DNA from 4 places in the Neptunomonas phycophila genome. Region 4 is predicted to be linked to each of the others. Evidence: predicted binding sites of a transcription regulator. Region 4 holds the regulator's gene; each other region holds the start of a gene.
What was found. Region 4 encodes PhoB, which activates phosphate uptake and scavenging genes when phosphate is short. Its sites were predicted from a motif close to TGTCATANNNNTGTCANA; they were not measured.
Positions count from the first base shown of each region.

Region 1 (3,127 bases), on a different contig from region 4:
ATCGCTAACCGCTCCCCTCGTAATGGTTTCATACGCGTCAGGGTTTCAAGCGCGTGAAATAACTCATCCGAAGTTTCTACCCGTACAGCGCCCGCTCGGCGCAAGGCCGCATCATAAATTCGATCTTCATCGGGAATACCTGGGGCTAAAGGGGGTTTATTAGCCTCTTCAAAAATAATATCGGACTTCAAAACGAGCACGAGTTTATTTCTTGAAGCCGCACGCAAAGCCGACAAAAAGCGACGAGCCGAACCAGAAATACGATCTAACTGCAAAAGAATGGCATGGGTATATGGGTCTTTAGAGACATAATCAATGACAGCAGGAAGATCTACATCCACCCCATGACCCAATGTCATAAAGTGTGAAAAGCCAATTTCTTGCCCATTAGCCCAATCTATCATTGCCGTACCTAGCAACCCCGACTGACCTATGTAAGCAACCTTACCTTTTTGGATATTAACGTGAGAGTAGCTGGCGTTCATTTTTGAACCAGGAACCAAAAGCCCCATACACTCGGGCCCCAAGATACGTATTCCATAAGGTTTTGCGGCTTCTTTAACGTCCTCACCCAAATTCGATACGCGCGGATTACCCGATATTGATAACCCCCCGGTAAGTACCATAGCCGCTTTAACACGATGACTACCCAATTGGCGGACGATATCGGCCACAGATTCTGGCGGAGCACAAATAATAGCCAGATCTGGCATTTCAGGAAGATCAGTTAAGGCGCGATAGCAACGCACACCAAATACAGACTGATACTCCTCAGGGTTAATAGCGAACAACCCTCCGGGAAAACCACTGTCGAGAAGATTCTGCAAGACTATACCACCCATACTTCCTTTACGTTCTGAAGCGCCAAAAACAGCAATTGAACGGGGTTGGAAAAAGCGCTTTAGGTACTTAGTACTCACATTTAATCTCCCGAGGGTGAGCTAACAGTATAAATGATGGGTCGATTTTTTCCGTAATAGAAGCATAAGCGGATGGCAGATTTATCACCACGCTTTTTATACAAAATAACGGACAGCTTGGCATAAACAGGCTAAAGACTGCTAACCAGCACCCACATCAATAGTTACGAATCCCATTGTTTAATACAACATCAGCCTGAACATAAAACACCACTTACTTGATTTACATTCAAAAAAAATCACCTAATAAAGGATTTTTTTTCAATTTACAGCAACTGTTCACATCGCTAAAAATTGACACATATTTGCTACGTTACTACCTAACTTCCATTGACTAAACGGGGGACTATTATGGCTGGAAAACAACACAATGATGACTACCTAGACGATGCGGACATCCTAGACGGTGATGATGACATCGATCTTGGCTTTATTAGCTCTCAAAAAAACACTCGGCGCGGTGTGAGAAAAAACATAGAGGAAATGCTAGAAGCACGCGAGCTTCGAAGAAGTATGCAAGACATATTTGATGATGATTTTTAATCTATTGTTTTTAATATATAAATTTGAAATTTCAGTCACAAATCTGTCATGCGATACCTGACCAACAAACACGCTCGTTACCGATTACGAATATCGCAGAAAACGAGATTCTTAATAAAAAAATTTAATTTTTCATAAACAAAAGAAACACACTATATTCGCCAATAAGCACTACAAAGTAATGCTTACCAACGTATTTATTGAGCCGAGCCTACTAAACCGATTAGGCCGGATTAAAGCATGTATTAATATTGAGAAGTGTTTTAAATGACTACTAAGATTCGTGTTGAAAAGCTATCCAGCGACGATATTGATGACTGGAGCGACTTCTACTCCGATGATGAAGAATCAAGCAAGGGTAGAAAAAGGATAGGGTTCAACGGTAAGAAGCGCCGCCTAATTGAAGACACTCTCGAAGAGCGACGCCTGATGAGCCAAATTAGTGACGATCTTGAACAACTGGATTATTAAAAACCTAAACGCTTTCCTTATACGCTAATTAGACTATCATTAATAAGGTATCGTACTGTATGTAGTAGGCGATACACTTAAAACGGCCGCTTTGGTTACTGTTCTCTCCAACGAGGCTCCAGAGCGGCCGTTCATCCTACACCTGTCATGTTTTAGGCCTATGCTCAACGCTACGGCTGCCCAGTTAGAAAACCTCATCGACCTGTTATCCATCAAACCGCCTTATGTTATAGTGCCTCAATTACATACATGATAGGTATACACTGATGGCTATTTCCCTGCAAGATCAACTACTAAAGGCAGGACTGGCGTCTAAAAAACAAGCCAACAAAGTTAAGGCTGAGAAGCGTAAGTCCAAAAAGCAAACATCAACACCAGAAACACCTGCGCTCACTCAAGCCGAGCTACAGGCCGCACGCGAAGCTAAAAAATTACGAGATCAACAACTTAATTTAGATCGAGAAGTCGAACGAGCAAAAAGGGCTGCCGAAGCCGAAGCAACCCAAATCATTCAACAATTCGAGATTAAGCGTAACCCTGATGCGGAGATCCGCTACAACTATACGTATGGATCTAAAATCAAAAGCATTTACGTTACACAAGAACAACAAACAATGCTCTCTAAAGGTACTTTAGCGCTTGCCGTACCCGAAGAAGACAACGTTTTTATCGTCCCTCCTGACGCCGCCGAAAAAATAGCAGCGCGCAAACCTGAGTGGATTATTCAAGCTAAAAAAGAAGAAGTAGACGAAGACGACCCGTACGCGGCCTACCAAATACCTGATGACCTAATGTGGTAACGTCACGGTTAATAACATTATTTAAGACTCACATAGTGGTGAGTCTTAAATAGCCCAATCAGGCTTCTCTTTGAGAGAACGTAAGTGAGACTGCATTTGCTCACAATTTAATGGCTTAGTGAAAAAATATCCTTGGCCGATGTCACAATCGTATACCCTTAGCAATGCTAGTTGGTCTTCATCTTCTATACCCTCCGCCACCACTTTTAGGCCCAATTTGTGCGCCATCGTAATAACCGTATGGGTTAAGGTCGCATCACTTTTGTTCTCGACCATGTCCATGACAAAGCATCGATCAATTTTCAACGTAGAGACAGGGAATCGGGTTAAATAACTAAGCGAACTATACCCTGTGCCAAAATCATCGATTGATAAAGAGACACCTAACTCTAA
Region 1 is NZ_MRCI01000001.1:1,245,558-1,248,684, reverse strand. Features, by position in the region: gene BS617_RS05640 (bifunctional acetate--CoA ligase family protein/GNAT family N-acetyltransferase) at 1-920, opposite strand, end outside; gene BS617_RS05635 (PA3496 family putative envelope integrity protein) at 1,272-1,463, shown strand; gene BS617_RS05630 (PA3496 family putative envelope integrity protein) at 1,731-1,934, shown strand; gene BS617_RS05625 (DUF2058 domain-containing protein) at 2,201-2,734, shown strand; gene BS617_RS05620 (bifunctional diguanylate cyclase/phosphodiesterase) at 2,780-3,127, opposite strand, start outside.
Region 1: a site for PhoB is predicted at 1,497-1,514, ahead of BS617_RS05630 (PA3496 family putative envelope integrity protein). Genes of this name have one in related genera too.

Region 2 (3,127 bases), on a different contig from region 4:
TGTAGTATCTTACATCGCTGGTGTAACTGCACCTGCTGGTAAGCGTATGGGACATGCTGGTGCGATCATCTCTGGCGGTAAAGGTACAGCAGATGAGAAGTTTGCTGCACTTGAAGATGCTGGTGTTAAAACGGTTCGCTCTTTGGCAGATATCGGTGTTGCATTAGGCGAGATTACTGGCTGGAAATAATTCAGTGAGTTTGGTTCGTTAAAAAAGGCAGCTTAGGCTGCCTTTTTTGTATCTATTTTTTGCTGTGGTTTGGGTTTCTTTTTCCTAGCGGCAATAATTACAGCTGCGTGTCGATATGGGTCTGTGTTGGAACACTTAATGTTAATGTGTTTCCTAGCTGCCTTAATTCAAGATATTTGAGAAAGCTCATACCCAGTAATACAGTATCGCCATCCATATAAGGGTTGATGTGAGCCTCAACATTTTTTAGCACAATGTTTCCTAATTGCACTTGTTCAAGGTTCGTGCGGTGTACGGAAATACTTCCGTTTGCAGTCGACACACGTGTGCTTGCGCCGGCTTCTAACTTTAATTTGTTGGCGATATTTTCTGGGATGCTTAACACGGTAGCGCCAGTGTCTAATAAAAAGACAACAGGTTGCTGATTGATCATGCCAGTTGCAACGTAATGTCCTTGTCGATTTCTATTCAAAATGACAGGTTCGGCATTGGTATGAGATGTCATTAAGTACTGGTTTGGATTTCTTTGTTTTTCCAACCAGGTGCTAAAAAACATGGTGAGCATTATTAATGCAATAATCCATGTTAAGTAGCGCATGATAGATGACATTTTATCGATGGTAGAAATAACCGCTCTCCCTTTTTTAAGCATTTATAATGTTTAGAAGATTCTCGGATTTTAAAGTTCATTTATCGATTAAATTTAATCGTTTTGTTGCGTCATCTAACCGTCATATTTCTGTATCCTTTTAGACATCTGCTCTGATTAAACTCGATCTTTTTTACTAAGCATCCTTGGAGTAGATATGCGCTTTCAGCACACGGTTTTAGCAACAGCTATTACGTCGGCATTATTGGTTGGTTGTAATTCATCAGATGATGATTCGTCCTCTTTTTCGTTAGATGTGGCTCAAGGCTCTGTCGCTTCTCTTAATGTAGATGCTGATTTGCAAGTCGTCACCTATGAGAAAGATGGGGTTGAGGCGAGCTTGCCGTTAACCATAGGCTATGGCAGCGGTGCATACCACGCGTCGGCTGACAGCGCATCAGAGTTTTATACCATCACGGATCGAGGCCCTAATATAGCGTGTGGTGATTCTGCGAATATATTGGGTGTGGATGAGTTATGTGGCGCGGGCAATGAAGACGGTAAAATTTTCCCAGTCGCTGATTTTGCCCCGATGATTGTAAAGTGGAAGCTATCTGGAACGCCGGGGAATTACTCGGCTGAGGCTATTGAGACCATTACTCTGAAAAAAACAGACGGTACAGTGGTCAGTGGTTTGACGAATGACTTAGTTTCAACGGACACTGAAGGTGCGTTTGATTTAACTGGGGCTTCTTTAGATTTTGATAATAATGGATTAGATCCGGAAGCGCTGGTTAAGTTAAGTGATGGTACTTTTTGGATTTCTGAAGAGTATGGGCCGTCCATTGTGCATGTTAGTGCAACGGGTGAAATCATCGAGCGCGTAGTACCTGCGTCAGTAGCAGCGGATTTATCAGATGCGGGTTACCCCGTCAGTGGTGCGCTGCCGGATGTATTAAAAAAGCGCAAATTAAACCGTGGCATTGAGTCTATCGCACTGTCTCCAGATGAAGATGCTTTATATTTTGCCATGCAAAGCCCGTTAGCCAACCCAGATGCTGATGCCTATAAAAGCTCACGTCACTTGCGTGTTTTTAAGTATGCTCTAAATGCTGATGGCTCCTTAGGTGCTCAAGATGGTGAGTATGTTTACGAGTTAGATTACCCACAAAGTTTTGCTGATACTGAGGGTAATGGCGATGTTTCTACTAAGCAAAATAATGTCAAAGTGTCAGAGATGCTTGCGGTCGGGGATGACGATTTAGTAATTTTAGAGCGTATCACTAATACGACAAAGCTCTATCGTATTTCGTTGGCCACTGGTGACAACATTATGTCTACGGACATTAGTGACGCTACGGTTATGGCTCCCGAAAGTGATGAATCAAAAACGTTAGAACAAGTATTTGATCCATCAGCATTGGATGCTGTACCCGTTACCAAAGAGCTTGTATTTAATTCCTTGACCGACATGCCGTCTGATTCTAGCTTGCCAGCTAAAGTAGAAGGTATCGCGTTACTTGATGCGGATCATCTGCTGCTCATCAATGACAACGATTTTGGTATTGCTGGCGAAGAATCCATCATTACTATTTTACCTACTCCTGCGGCAATGAAAGCCACGGCAGCTCCTCAACGTTTATCAATGTCGGTTGTTGGCCGCTATGAGTCAGGTGTTTTTGATGAAAGTACCGCAGAAATTGTTGACTATCATGCGGCTTCTGAACGAGTGTTTGTTGTTAATGCTAATAACAAAAAAGTCGATATCTTAGACTTGTCATCTTTGACTAATACTTCTGTTGATAACGCTGTTGCTTTAAACAACCTTGCTTTGGTTGGTACATTGGACGTTCAAGCGGATGTGACCAGTGTTGAATTAGGGGCCGCAAATAGTGTGTCGGTTCATGATAACTTACTGGCTGTAGCGGTTGAAAACGACGACAAACAAGCTAACGGCATCATTGCTTTTTACGATGTTAGTGGTGCAACGCCAAGCTTTATTAGTTTTGTAACAGTGGGAGCTTTGCCCGATATGGTTAAGTTCACACCCGACGGGACTAAGGTATTGGTAGCCAATGAAGGCGAGCCAAACATTGATTATACAGTGGATCCAGAAGGGTCAGTTTCTGTTATCTCTGTGACTAATGGCGTTCCGGCAACGACTGCTACTACATTAGATTTTACGGCGTTTAACGTGGGCGGCAGTCGTCATGATGAACTGTCTAACGAAGTTCGCATATTTGGCCCCGGTGCGACTGTTGCTCAAGATTTAGAACCTGAATATATCGCTATTAACTCTGATAGCAGTAAAGCATTTGTTGCTCTGCAAGAGGCAAATGCAATAGCTG
Region 2 is NZ_MRCI01000001.1:1,369,010-1,372,136, forward strand. Features, by position in the region: gene sucD (succinate--CoA ligase subunit alpha) at 1-190, shown strand, start outside; gene BS617_RS06250 (retropepsin-like aspartic protease family protein) at 288-842, opposite strand; gene BS617_RS06255 (choice-of-anchor I family protein) at 997-3,127, shown strand, end outside.
Region 2: a site for PhoB is predicted at 909-926, ahead of BS617_RS06255 (choice-of-anchor I family protein). Genes of this name have one in related genera too.

Region 3 (3,127 bases), on a different contig from region 4:
AAGTGCTTGCATAATAAAGAGCTTTAATCGTAAAGTTTACGCTGATTTTTTTACTAACAAGGATTGTAAAGTAATGAAATGGTGTACGTTATTTATAGCTGCATTTCCACTGTTTGTCCTTTCAGGGTGCGTCGGTGCTAAGCAAGCCCATCTTGTCAATAGGATGGCCTGTGAGGCGCTTAATATTGATGCCCAGTCCAGTGTTCTCGTGGGCACAGACCTCTCTACATTTGATCAGTTCTCGTCAGCGGTTGTCATCGAGCCGGCTCTCTATTTAACGGATATGGGGGGGGCTGAGTTAAGCGTACTTATCGCTGAGTTGAGTTCGCAAAAAGCCACGTTAAGTTACGAAGAACCCGGTATCACTTCTGAGCAGGTGGAAGCTACTTTTACTTGTATTGGGAATGGTGTAGCAGAGAATGATGCGGTCACTTTAAATGCTGTGGAGGGCGGTGTTCTCTTGAAGTTTAAAAAGGGCTTTTTTCATACATTTTCGTTTGATGGCTGGGTATTTTTAGAGAAGAAATAGCCAGTATTTAAATTGTTTATAAGTAAGGGAATACTTAAATGAATTACGAACTCATCAAGTTTAATAGTCGTGGTGCCGCTGTTGCCCAGTTGCAGGCGTTGCTGAATAGTAAGCTTGCTATTGGTCTTTTGGTTGATGGACATTTTGGGAGGAAGACAGAGGCGGCAGTGGTTGTTTTTCAAAGTCAAAGCGGGTTAATAGCTGATGGTATTGTTGGGCGGATGACTTGGACTGCTTTGTTAAGTAGTCGTGCTGCTTCTGAATCATTAAACCCGCAAAAGCAGTTGGCGGCTATTGCCGCTACTTATATCGGCACTAAAGAAACCGGTAATAATCGAGCGGGTGAAGATGCTAAATTGCTTGAGATTTTTAAAGCAGATGATTTGGTGATCAATGGTAAAACTGACGGTTATCCATGGTGTGCATCTTTCGTTTCATTATGTGTCCAGAAGCTATGTATTCGCTCGTCGTACTTTTCTTCGTTAAATGCGCCGCGGGAGCCTTCGGTGTGGCGTTTTTTAGCGGTGTGGGCGAAGAATAATGGTTGTACAATTTTTTCCTCTTCAAGCGCTATTCTATCCCCAAAGCCGGGTGATATCGTTGTGTTTACATTTTCCCATATAGGAATTGTAGAGAGCGTTAGTGGAAATAAAGTGGTCACTATTGAAGGTAATACAAATAGTGCCGGAAGCCGGGAAGGCCAAGAGGTCGCTAGGAAGGTGCGTTCGCTGAATATTATTAAGAGCTTTATAAGACTACCTTACTCAAATGATGGGTTAGCTAGAGCCCACTAAATAATAGTTGAAATGGGTAGGTAACCATTCTATCCATTTCAAAATTCAATAGTCTAATTGGCTTTACTTCCCTCACGCCCGACTATCAATTTGAATCATCACTGCATCGGGTCGCCAGTACTCAAACTCGCAGTCTAGTAACTCCCCATCTTGTTTGTAATTAACACGGCAAATTTTTAACACCGGTTGGCCTTCACTGAGATTAAGGGCTTTAGCGACGTTTAAGGGGGCGGATGTAGGGATGACATCGAACCGGGAGCGTTGTGTGTGATAGCCGTAGTGCTCGGCATAAAGTTGGGTGAGCGATTGGGTGAGGGGCTGCTCAAGCACCGCTGGAAATAGGGCGGCTTTTAGGCAGTTTTCTACATACAGCACGGCCCTTCCATCGATGTGCCTTAAACGTTCAATGATATGGATAGGGGTGATGCCTTCTATTTCCAGCGCCGCGGCATATTGCCCCGAGGCCATTTCGCTGCGGATGTTGATGAGCGTTGTTTCGGCGCGGCGGTTTTGGTCTTTTATCATTTGATGGAAGTGGCTACGAGATAAAGGGTTGTAGCGAATGCGTTGTGGCGATACATACCACCCGCGGCGTTCTTCACGGTAGATGAGCCCTTCTGTTTCTAGGGATACCAGTGCGTCTTTTATAGTAATACGTGTGGTGTTAAAGAGTTGGCTGAGTTCTCGCTCAGAAGGGAGCTTTTGCATTTCTGCAATCACGCCTGATTCTATTTGTTCTCGAATGGTGATTTTTATTTTTGAAAGCTGAGTTGTCGCGTGGGGCGGCATCTTGGTCTAGTCCATTGTTTGTTGCGTTGTCACACAATATAAACGCGATAGATAACAAGAATATTACGAATCAGGTGAATGGGCGTCATAAGAATAGCGATAAATCGTCAAATTTCTGTATCTAAACTGTCACATTTCACTAATAGACTTTTCATTTAAACAACTGACCTAGTCCAAGAGGATCGAAGACGATGAAAAGCGTGTTAGCCAGTGCTCTATTAATTTCTACTACGATGTCTGCATCTGTCTTTGCGGCAGAGACGGATATGAACTCGCTTGTCGAAGCCGCTAAAAAAGAAGGGGCGGTTTACAGTGTGGGGATGCCTGATTCATGGGCTAACTGGAAAGATACGTGGGCTGATTTAAAAGCCAATTACGGCTTGGAGCATCAAGATACCGATATGAGCTCGGCGCAAGAGATTGCTAAATTTTCGGCTGAAAAGAAAAACGCCACAGCCGATATTGGTGATGTGGGTTTTGCGTTTGCTAATGTGGCCGTTAAAAAAGGGGTAACGCAGCCTTATAAGCCGTCTACTTGGTCTGAAATCCCTGAATGGGCTAAAGATAAAGAAGGGCATTGGGCGCTTGCTTATACGGGTTCTATCGCATTTATCTCGAATAACAATCTGGTTGAAAATCCACCTAAGTCATGGAGTGACTTACTCAATGGTGATTATAAAGTGAGCCTTGGGGATGTGGGTTCGGCTGCGCAGGCTAATAATGCCGTGTTGGCAGCTGCGTTTGCAAATGGTGGTGATGAAACGAACTTGCAACCGGCGATTGAGTTCTTTGCGAAGCTGGCGCAGAAAGGGAATTTGTCATTAACGGATCCTAGTGCGGCTAATATCGAAAAGGGTGAAGTCGAAGTGGCGGTGCTATGGGACTTTAACGCGTTAAATAACCGTGACAAATTTGGGCGTGATCGCTTTAGCGTCAATATCCCTCAAGATGGCTCTGTTATCTCTGGTTACACCACTATTATTAATAAGTTTGCTAAAAACCCGAACGCTGCAAA
Region 3 is NZ_MRCI01000001.1:2,991,100-2,994,226, reverse strand. Features, by position in the region: gene BS617_RS13630 (hypothetical protein) at 74-529, shown strand; gene BS617_RS13625 (peptidoglycan-binding protein) at 568-1,323, shown strand; gene BS617_RS13620 (UTRA domain-containing protein) at 1,396-2,112, opposite strand; gene BS617_RS13615 (ABC transporter substrate-binding protein) at 2,304-3,127, shown strand, end outside.
Region 3: a site for PhoB is predicted at 2,229-2,246, ahead of BS617_RS13620 (UTRA domain-containing protein). Genes of this name have one in related genera too.

Region 4 (3,127 bases):
GCCTTGCTCATCGACAAACCATTTAATACTAATCAAGCCATTTTCTGGTGTGTACCGCACAGCGTTGAAGACGAGGTTCGAGAATACACTATGGAGTTCTTGTGGCTGACCCAACAGATCAAACTCGGTGTCGACATCTAACGTTACCTGATGTTGCTTATCGAGTGAGATCACTTCTGCATCATGGTGGATAGTGATAAGCATCTGATGAATGTTGATAGGGACTTCATCGTTAATATGCTGGCTAGACTCAAGACGAGAAAGTAACAATAAATCAGAGACTAGGCCTTCCATGCGGCTTGATTGGGCCTGCATTTGTGTCAGAGCACGCTGCATAGGTTTGGGGAGGTCCTGGTCTAAAAAAGTCTCCAGATAACCTCGAATGACCGTTAATGGCGTGCGTAGCTCGTGAGAAGCGTTGGCCACAAAGTCTTGTCGGGTATGTTCCAAACGCACCAAACGAGTGATATCACGGGCTACTAACAGTCGGTCGCTAGCACCAAACTCTTTTATTTGGAACTGTAAGGTAGTGTCGTTGAGGACAGGGCTAGGTAGCTGCAGAGGGTCGTCATATTTACGTTTGTGGTAATAACGTATAAAGCGAGGATCACGCAACAAGTTCATAACCGGCATTCCACGGTCAGACACATGTTTAAAGCCTAATAAGCGTTCTGCAGCGCGGTTCCACCACTCTAAATTATTATGCTTATCAATAATAACAACGGCATCGGGTAGTGCTGCTGAAGAGCGTTGAAAGCGTTTGATGATCTCTTTTAGATCACTACGTTGCTTATGGTGACGCTTTTTAATTCGTGCTAAGTCATCAAAGATGTCGCCCCATATACCCTCGGCTTCGGGAACCTCAGAATCATATTTATGCAACCAGGTTTGCAGCCTTCCTATTTGGCGTAGTTGTAGAAAAATCCAAAGCCCTAACCCAGCAACCATTCCCCAGCTAACAGAGCCTATGAATAAGCCTACCGTTGCAGATACAGCGACAAATAAAAATAAACTGCCTACGGCGGCTTGGGGGACTCTCTGCATAGGGGATACAACTCGTGTTTAGGCTACTTGTGTCGAAAAACGATACCCAGTTCCTCGTACCGTTTGTACTAGGTGGTCATGTTCATTGCCTAACGCTTTGCGTAAGCGACGAATGTGAACATCTACTGTCCGTTCCTCAACATACACATTGCCGCCCCAAACCATATCCAACAATTGGCCGCGGGAGTAGGCACGATCTTGATGGGTCATAAAGAATTGCAATAATCGGAATTCAGTCGGCCCTAAATCGATGGCTTTGCCCTCGGCAGTTACACGGTGCGAGATAGGGTCAAGCGTTAAGCCTTCAACCGTCACTGGCTCTTCAATGCCTTTAGGCGTAGCACGGCGTAAAACAGCTTTTAATCGAGCTACCAGTTCGCGAGGAGAAAATGGCTTGGTGATATAGTCATCTACACCCGCTTCTAAGCCCTGTACTTTGTTTTCTTCTTCGCCTTTGGCCGTCAGCATGATAATGGGGATATCGGCAGTTGTTTCATCTTTGCGTAAGCGGCGGGCTAATTCAATGCCGCTGATGTTGGGCATCATCCAATCCAACAAAATCATATCAGGTTGTCGATCAATCACGATCGCGTGAGCATCGTTAGCATTTTCTGCTTCAATACACTCATAACCTGCCATTTCGAGTGCAACCGCGATCATTTCGCGGATGGGCGCCTCATCATCGACGATTAGCACTTGTTTGCTTGTAGACATGTCTAAGCCTCTACGCTTGTAATAAGTCGCGAGTATTACAGTATTTTATTATGACAAAAATGTTACAGCTGGCCACTAATTTGTCATAAAGTGTACGACAATCCCAACAAAGACCGCTAACTCGGCGTAATGGTTATTCAGAAAGGCGTTAAAGCACCGAGTGCGATCTCTATCCTTAATAAGATTTTGCTGATAAACAAAAAACACGCCGGCTATAACGATCCCTACATAGTAAGGCCACGTCATGCTTTCTAATGTGCCTACTAATAGTAAAACTAACAAAGTGGCGATCTGTAATAGCCCAATGATCCGCTTGTCCTGTTTGCCGAATAGGATAGCGGTCGATTTTACGCCGATTTTTATATCATCATCCCGATCTACCATGGCGTACATGGTGTCGTAAGCAACGGTCCAGAGCAGCTTAGCTAAGAAAATCAGCCAAGCAACCAATGGTAAAGTCTCGTCAACGGCAGTAAAGGCCATAGGGATAGCCCACCCAAAAGCCGCGCCAAGTACCACTTGGGGCAGGTGGGTATGGCGCTTCATAAAGGGATAAAGCGATGCTAACGCTAATGCGCCAAAAGACATCCAAATCGTCATGTGGTTAGTGAATAAAACTAGTACAAAAGCGAGCAGCATCAGCCCAGCAAACAGCATGAGCGCTTCTTTACTGCTAATTAGCCCGCGAGCTAAGGGGCGTTCAGCTGTTCGCTTTACATGTCCGTCGATATGCCGGTCGGCATAATCATTAATCACGCAGCCAGCTGAGCGCGTTATAAAGACCCCCGCAATAAAAATAATGAGCAAGCTAAGCGGAGGGACTCCGTCGGCCGCAATCCATAACGCCCAAAGCGTTGGCCAGAGTAGTAAGTAGCTCCCAATAGGCTTATTGAAGCGCGTAAGCTGGGTATAGATGGCTAAACGCTCACGTAAGGTTAGTGCAGGGCGAGGTGCGACATGAGACATGACAAAGGCCTTAAACTAATATCGAGAAGGACTGTAGTGTACTTGCTCAAGCGCCGGAAGAAAAACCTCAGCTACAAGCAAAGGCTTGTTCGATAAACGAAAGACAGAGCGTCTAGCCCACAATGTATGAGAATCTACCTGGATTGAAGTCGTTTGTAAGGGGCCGCGCCGCATAGTTGGATCACTGAATAGCACAGACCCTAGTGAGCGTTGGCCAATTAAGTGTAGTTGTCGTTCTCTGCCTGTCAGGGTACTGGCCGGGATCACTGAGCGAGCAAAAACCCAGGCCTCGTTCTGACCCTTGAGTATCACCTCGCGTATGAGTGCTTTGTGGCGCAGGGGGATTCCCAAAGCTTGTGCTTCACTAAGGCTTGGATACTGCCAAGCAAGGCTCAGTAATTGT
Region 4 is NZ_MRCI01000003.1:204,598-207,724, forward strand. Features, by position in the region: gene phoR (phosphate regulon sensor histidine kinase PhoR) at 1-1,044, opposite strand, end outside; gene phoB (phosphate regulon transcriptional regulator PhoB) at 1,063-1,758, opposite strand; gene ubiA (4-hydroxybenzoate octaprenyltransferase) at 1,834-2,724, opposite strand; gene BS617_RS16465 (chorismate--pyruvate lyase family protein) at 2,740-3,127, opposite strand, start outside.